DNA from 3 places in the Enterobacter sp. ECC-175 genome. Region 2 is predicted to be linked to each of the others. Evidence: riboswitches for the same ligand, from Rfam matches in the RefSeq annotation. Region 2 holds a riboswitch; each other region holds the start of a gene.
The links. Region 2 has a riboswitch for thiamine pyrophosphate ahead of thiB (thiamine ABC transporter substrate binding subunit). Riboswitches for the same ligand answer to the same signal wherever they lie in the genome.
Positions count from the first base shown of each region.

Region 1: another riboswitch for thiamine pyrophosphate. It lies ahead of thiM (hydroxyethylthiazole kinase); the one in region 2 lies ahead of thiB (thiamine ABC transporter substrate binding subunit).
Region 3: another riboswitch for thiamine pyrophosphate. It lies ahead of thiC (phosphomethylpyrimidine synthase ThiC); the one in region 2 lies ahead of thiB (thiamine ABC transporter substrate binding subunit).

Region 1 is NZ_CP143776.1:3,575,230-3,577,423, reverse strand. It holds gene V1599_RS17070 (YadA-like family protein) at 1-258, opposite strand, end outside; TPP riboswitch at 673-770, shown strand; gene thiM (hydroxyethylthiazole kinase) at 806-1,576, shown strand; gene thiD (bifunctional hydroxymethylpyrimidine kinase/phosphomethylpyrimidine kinase) at 1,573-2,194, shown strand, end outside.
Region 2 is NZ_CP143776.1:1,359,036-1,361,229, forward strand. It holds gene thiP (thiamine/thiamine pyrophosphate ABC transporter permease ThiP) at 1-422, opposite strand, end outside; gene thiB (thiamine ABC transporter substrate binding subunit) at 398-1,381, opposite strand; TPP riboswitch at 1,413-1,513, opposite strand; gene sgrR (HTH-type transcriptional regulator SgrR) at 1,550-2,194, opposite strand, start outside.
Region 3 is NZ_CP143776.1:803,184-805,377, reverse strand. It holds gene nudC (NAD(+) diphosphatase) at 1-278, opposite strand, end outside; gene rsd (sigma D regulator) at 374-871, shown strand; TPP riboswitch at 926-1,035, shown strand; gene thiC (phosphomethylpyrimidine synthase ThiC) at 1,114-2,194, shown strand, end outside.

The sequences.
Region 1 (2,194 bases), 2.2 Mb from region 2:
AGCCGCCGCACCGGCCAGGCTGGCGTTAAGCTGCGCGACGTTCGCTTTGGTGCTGGCGTCGTTAGCCGTATCCTGCGCAATTGAGATCTGCAGATCGTGGCGTTTATCGGTTTGCCCAGCGCTATAGACGTCGCTGGACAGGCCGGAAAGTTGACCTGCGAGCTGATCAATGGCTATTTCGACATTGCCGCCCGAATTGAGCGAAACGTCCGAAGCCGGAGTGGAAGCGTTTACACTGAACGCACTAAAAGAAGCCATAATAATTATGGCCTTATTGGTTTGTAACATTGCTATCATCTCTATAATTTATATGGGCTTAATTACGCCAGCCATTTTAAATAAATGGCATTTGCTACTCATAGACAAAGGCAACCATTGCGGCTGCGTATTTATAGATTCTGGAGTAATTAAGTGGCATTACTATCCCTCTGATTCATTAATAAGATCTTGATGCAGATCACTAAAATTTGCGATTTGTATGGCTTGGGAATGATCTTATATAAATATAAAAATTCATATAAATCAATATATTGAATGACTGGTTTTCGAAAGATATATGACCCGTTTTCATTCGGAATGGAGAGGGGTGAGAATATCCATAAAATAAAAGCGGAAATATAACGAATGAAATAAGGGCTTGCAAAGAGCAGGGTATTACTCTACAAATGGTCAACAATTGACTCGGGGTGCCCTTCTTAAATGAAGGCTGAGAAATACCCGTATTACCTGATCTGGATAATGCCAGCGTAGGGAAGTCAGATGCCTTCCCGGTCATCGCTTCTTCACGTAAGGCAGGAGCGAAACCATGCAGCCTGACCTGCTCGATCTACACGTTTTACATCAGTTCCACACCCATTCGCCCCTCACGCACTGTATGACCAACGACGTCGTGCAGGCCTTCACCGCCAACGTTTTACTGGCTCTCGGCGCCTCCCCGGCGATGGTGATTGAGGCCGAAGAAGCGGAACACTTTGCTGCGGCGGCAGACGCTCTGCTGATTAACGTCGGTACGCTGACCGCGCCGCGCGCCCAGTCGATGCGCCGGGCGATTGAAAGCGCCGTCGCGGCGGGAAAACCCTGGACGCTCGACCCGGTTGCCGTCGGCGCGCTGGCGTTTCGCACCCGCTTTTGCCAGCAAATTCTTTCCCTTAAGCCCGCCGCCATTCGCGGCAATGCCTCCGAAATTCTGGCCCTGGCCGGAATGAGCGAAGGCGGTCGTGGCGTAGATTCCACCGACAGCGCGTCCGGCGCGTTGCCCGCGGCGCAGGCGCTGGCCGAACGGACCCGCGCCATCGTCGTGGTCACGGGGGAGGTGGATTACATCACCGACGGACAGCGAACCCGCACGGTCGCCGGCGGAGACCCGCTGATGACCCGCGTGGTAGGGACGGGGTGCGCGCTTTCTGCGGTTGTGGCGGCCAGCTGTTCGCTGCCGGGGGATCGGCTGGACAACGCGGCGGCGGCCTGTAAGTGGATGAAGCGCGCCGGGTCGCGCGCGGCTGCGGACGCTCGCGGGCCGGGCAGCTTCGCCTCCGCTTTTCTTGACGCGCTGTACGCGCTGGAGGTGCAGGCATGAAGCGGATTAACGCACTCACTATCGCAGGCACCGATCCGAGCGGCGGGGCGGGGATCCAGGCCGATTTAAAAACCTTCTCCGCGCTTGGCGCGTACGGGTGTTCGGTCATTACCGCGCTGGTGGCGCAGAATACGCGCGGCGTGCAGTCGGTCTACCGCATTGAGCCGGATTTTGTCGCGGCCCAGCTGGACTCCGTGTTCAGCGACGTGCGTATCGATACCACCAAGATTGGCATGCTGGCGGAGACGGATATCGTGGAGGCCGTGGCCGAGCGGCTGCAGCGCTATCAGGTGCAAAACGTGGTGCTCGATACCGTGATGCTGGCGAAAAGCGGCGATCCGCTGCTCTCTCCGGCCGCGGTTGACACGCTGCGCAAAAAGCTGCTGCCGCAGGTGGCGCTCATTACGCCAAACCTGCCCGAAGCCGCCGCGCTGCTGGATGCGCCGCACGCACGGAATGAACGCGAAATGAAGGCGCAGGGCCACGCGCTGCTGGCGCTGGGCTGCGGTGCGGTGCTGATGAAGGGGGGACATCTTGACGATGCCGAAAGCCCCGACTGGCTGTTCACCCGCGACGGGGAGCAGCGTTTTACCGCGCCGCGCGTGCAAACGAAAAACA
Region 2 (2,194 bases):
CCCTTCAGCCCGTAGGGTGAGAACGTCCACTCCAGGGCGAGAAAATGGAAGAGCGAGGCGAGCCAGCCCTGACGCCCGTAAACGCTCAGAATGCCAAACACGGCCACCAGAACGGGCAGGATCAGCGTCATGGCGCACAGGCGCAGCAGGGCCTGCCTGCCGGGAAAACGCCGGCGATAAAGCGCTCTGGCCAGAAAAATGGCCGGGATTGTCGACAGCAGGGCAGAGAGAAACGCCTGCCAGAACGAGAACCGGATAACGTGCCACAGATAGCCGTCGTGCCAGAACGCGAGAAGGTTGCTCTCCGGCGCGTTGAACCACAGCGCAAGAAATGCCCCGAGGCTCACCGCCACCATCAGCACGGCGGCAAGCAGCCCGGGGAGTAGCCAGCCGGGGATCAACGGCTGACGGCGCGTTGCCATTCACTTACCCATGCTGCGCGCTGCGCGGCGACCTGCTGCGGCGTAAACTCCAGCGAGGTTTTTGGCTTAGTCAGCCGATCAAATCCGGCGGGAAGCGTGACGTCGGTGACCGGATACATCCAATTGCCCGTCGGGATTGTTGTCTGGAACGCCGGGGAAACCATAAATTTCAGGAACTTTTCGGCCAGTTCCGGCTGCTTGCTGGCGGCGGTTCGCGCGGCGACTTCTACCTGCAGATAGTGGCCTTCGGCGAAATCAGCGGCCGCGTAGTTGTCTTTCTTCTCGGCGATGATGTGGTAGGCCGGAGAGGTGGTGTAGCTCAGCACCAGGTCGCTTTCGCCTTTCAGGAACAGGCCGTAGGCTTCGCTCCATCCCTTAGTGACGGTGACGGTTTTGGCGGCCAGCTTCTGCCAGGCGTCAGGCGCTTTGTCGCCGTAGACTTTCTGCATCCACAGCAGCAGCCCCAGACCCGGCGTGCTGGTGCGAGGGTCCTCGTAGATCACGCGCCATTTCCGATCGCTTTCAACCAGCTCTTTCAGGCTTTTCGGCGGGTTTTTCAGCCTGTTTTTGTCATACACGAAAGCAAAGTAGCCGTAGTCGAACGGCACAAAGGTGTCATTCTTCCAGCCGCCCGGCACGTTCACGGCATCGGTCGCGACGCCGCTTTTGGCAAACAGCTTCGTTTGCGTGGCCGCGTCCAGCAGGTTGTTATCCAGCCCGAGCACCACGTCGGCCTTGCTGTTTTTGCCCTCCATGCGCAGGCGGTTAAGCAGCGATACGCCGTCCTCCAGCGCCACGAACTTCAGCTCGCAGCCGCAGTCGGCTTCAAAAGCTTTTTTGACCACCGGGCCTGGGCCCCAGTCGGCGGAGAAAGAGTCATAGGTGTAGACCGTCAGAACGGGCTTCGCGAACGCGGGCAGCGCAAACAGCGCCAGCAGGGGAAGACATTTTTTTAACACTTTGCACCTCAGGGTTGAGTGGCAAAGGATTTTGAGAGACAGCCTCAAATCCCTTCGCCGGCGTTATCCGGATCAGGTTCGACGGGTATTATCTCAGCGCACATCAGTGATGCAGCACCCCGTTGAGAACGGCGCTATTGTAATGATTTGGTGAATATTACGAAAGCGTTATGGCTCCGGCGGGGCAAACCAGGCGGATTTAAAATCAAACCAGCCCAGGGTGTTCATCCGCAGGCCGCGCATGCTGCGCTGGCCCTGAATCATCAGCCAGTGATGGATAAGCGGCACAATCGCCTGCTGCGCAAGCAATTGCTGGCACCAGGCGGCCAGGCTCATTTCGCCCGCACGCCACTGGGCGGCGTCCTGCTGCCAGTCACGGTCAATGCAGTGCTGGATCAGCGGCACTTCGTACAGGTGTGAAAAGAGCGAGAAATCAAGCGGCAGGGTGAAGTTGGCGCTGTTGAGCCAGATGTCGCTGACGATGTCTCCGCGGTGCCATTCGTCATAATCCACCTCCTGAATATCAAGGTGAACGCCCTCGGCGGCCAGCAGCTTGCTCATAATTCGGGCAATAAAGCGGTGCTCCACGTGGTCGCGGTAGTAGGTCAGGGTAATCGACTCAAGCCCGGCAGGCTTTTCTCCGTGCACGGGCCGGGCGTGGTGCCAGCGCGGCAGCAGGCCGTAGGCCGGGAACCAGTAGGTCTGGTATTGCTCTTCGGCCAGGTAGATCAGGTTGGACGGAGAGAGGATGTGGCTCACCCACCTGCGCACCTCTCGGCTGGCGCCTCGGCGGCTGCGGGCGTCAAACAGCAG
Region 3 (2,194 bases), 560 kb from region 2:
CGGTAAAACTCCGCGAGCTGCACGCCGCGGCCCGCCAGCTGAAACAGCCCCGCGTCCAGATCCAGCACCTGACGGACAGATCCCATATCCTGACGACGCACCTGCTGGATCAACCACACGGGATCGCCCTGCCATTCCCCGATCCTGCGCGCGGGCTGGCCTGCAAGATCGAAATCCTCCGCGTTGCCGTAAGGGAGTTCGCCGCGCGGCAGCCATAACTTTTGTTCATGGCTGACGATCCACCAGCCGCGATCTAATTTTTCAATTATACGATCCATATCTATTGCACTACCTTCGCTTCACAGGCATGTTGGTAACATTATTATTACATTTTGGATGGGCAGCTTTTCATCTTAACCTTGCGGAGTCGAATATGTTAAACCAGCTAGAAAGCCTGACTGAGCGCGTTGGTGGAAGTAACAAACTGGTGGATCGCTGGCTACACGACCGCAAGCATCTGCTCGTGGCTTACTACAATCTGGTCGGGATTAAGCCTGGCAAAGAATCTTACATGCGGCTGAATGAAAAAGCGCTGGATGATTTTTGTCAGAGCCTGGTCGACTACCTTTCAGATGGCCATTTCAATATTTATGAACGCATTATCCGCGAAATGGAAGGCACCAGCCCATATATTGCGGCAAGCAAACTCTATCCTCTGCTGGAAGCCAACACCCAGCGGATGATGGATTATTATGACTCCACGCTTGAGAACGCTATCGATCACGATAACTATCTTGAGTTTCAGCAGGCGCTGTCCGACCTGGGCGAGGCCATGGAGGAGCGATTCACGCTGGAAGACAAGCTGATCGCTCTGGTGCTGGACAACGATTTGAAAGCCAGCAACGAAGATAACGTTGCGCGGCCTGCTTGAGTTCTTAATCGTTAACGAGTAATTTACAACCATTCGCCCCTCTTACGAGGGGGATTTTTCTTGTCGGAGTGCCCAGTGTGAAAGCACGGGCTGAGACCGTTAATTCGGGATCCGCGGAACCTGATCAGGCTAATACCTGCGAAGGGAACAAGAGTCAAACTGCTGTTGCATCGCCTGCGGGCGATCCTCTCTTGCTTCATCCGTCGTCTGACAAGCCATGTCCTTCACTTTTGGAATGCGCTATGTCTACAACAAAACTGACCCGCCGCGAACAGCGCGCACAGGCCCAACGCTTCATCGACACTCTGGAAGGTACCGCTTTCCCGAACTCGAGACGTATCTATATTTCCGGCTCGCAGCCCGATATCCGCGTCCCGATGCGCGAGATCCAGCTCAGCCCCACGCTTATCGGCGGCAGCAAAGAGCACCCGCAGTTCGAGGAAAACGAGGCCGTTCCGGTCTATGACACCTCCGGTCCCTACGGCGACCCCGATATTACTATCAACGTTCAGCAGGGCCTGGCGAAGCTGCGCCAGCCGTGGATCGAAGCCCGCCAGGATAGCGAAGCGCTTAATGAGCAAAGCTCGGCTTACGCAAAAGAGCGCCAGGCCGACGACGGCCTGGACGAACTGCGCTTCACCGGCCTGCTGCCGCCAAAACGCGCTAAGGCGGGCAAATGCGTCACCCAGCTTCACTACGCGCGTCGGGGCATCGTCACCCCTGAAATGGAATTTATCGCCATCCGTGAAAACATGGGCCGCGAGCGCATCCGCAGCGAAATATTGCGCCACCAGCATCCTGGCGAAAGCTTTGGCGCGCGCCTGCCGGAGAACATCACGCCGGAGTTTGTGCGTGACGAGGTGGCCGCCGGACGCGCCATTATCCCTGCCAACATCAACCATCCGGAATCCGAACCGATGATCATCGGCCGTAACTTCCTGGTGAAGGTCAATGCCAACATCGGTAACTCGGCGGTCACGTCCTCCATTGAAGAAGAGGTGGAAAAACTGGTCTGGTCAACGCGCTGGGGCGCGGACACGGTGATGGACCTCTCCACCGGACGCTATATTCACGAAACCCGCGAGTGGATCCTGCGCAATAGCCCGGTACCGATTGGCACCGTCCCGATTTACCAGGCGCTGGAAAAAGTGAATGGCATTGCCGAAAACCTCACCTGGGAAGCGTTCCGCGATACGCTGCTGGAGCAAGCGGAACAGGGCGTGGACTACTTCACCATTCACGCGGGCGTGCTGCTGCGCTACGTGCCGATGACCGCCAGGCGCCTGACCGGAATTGTCTCGCGCGGTGGCTCGATCATGGCGA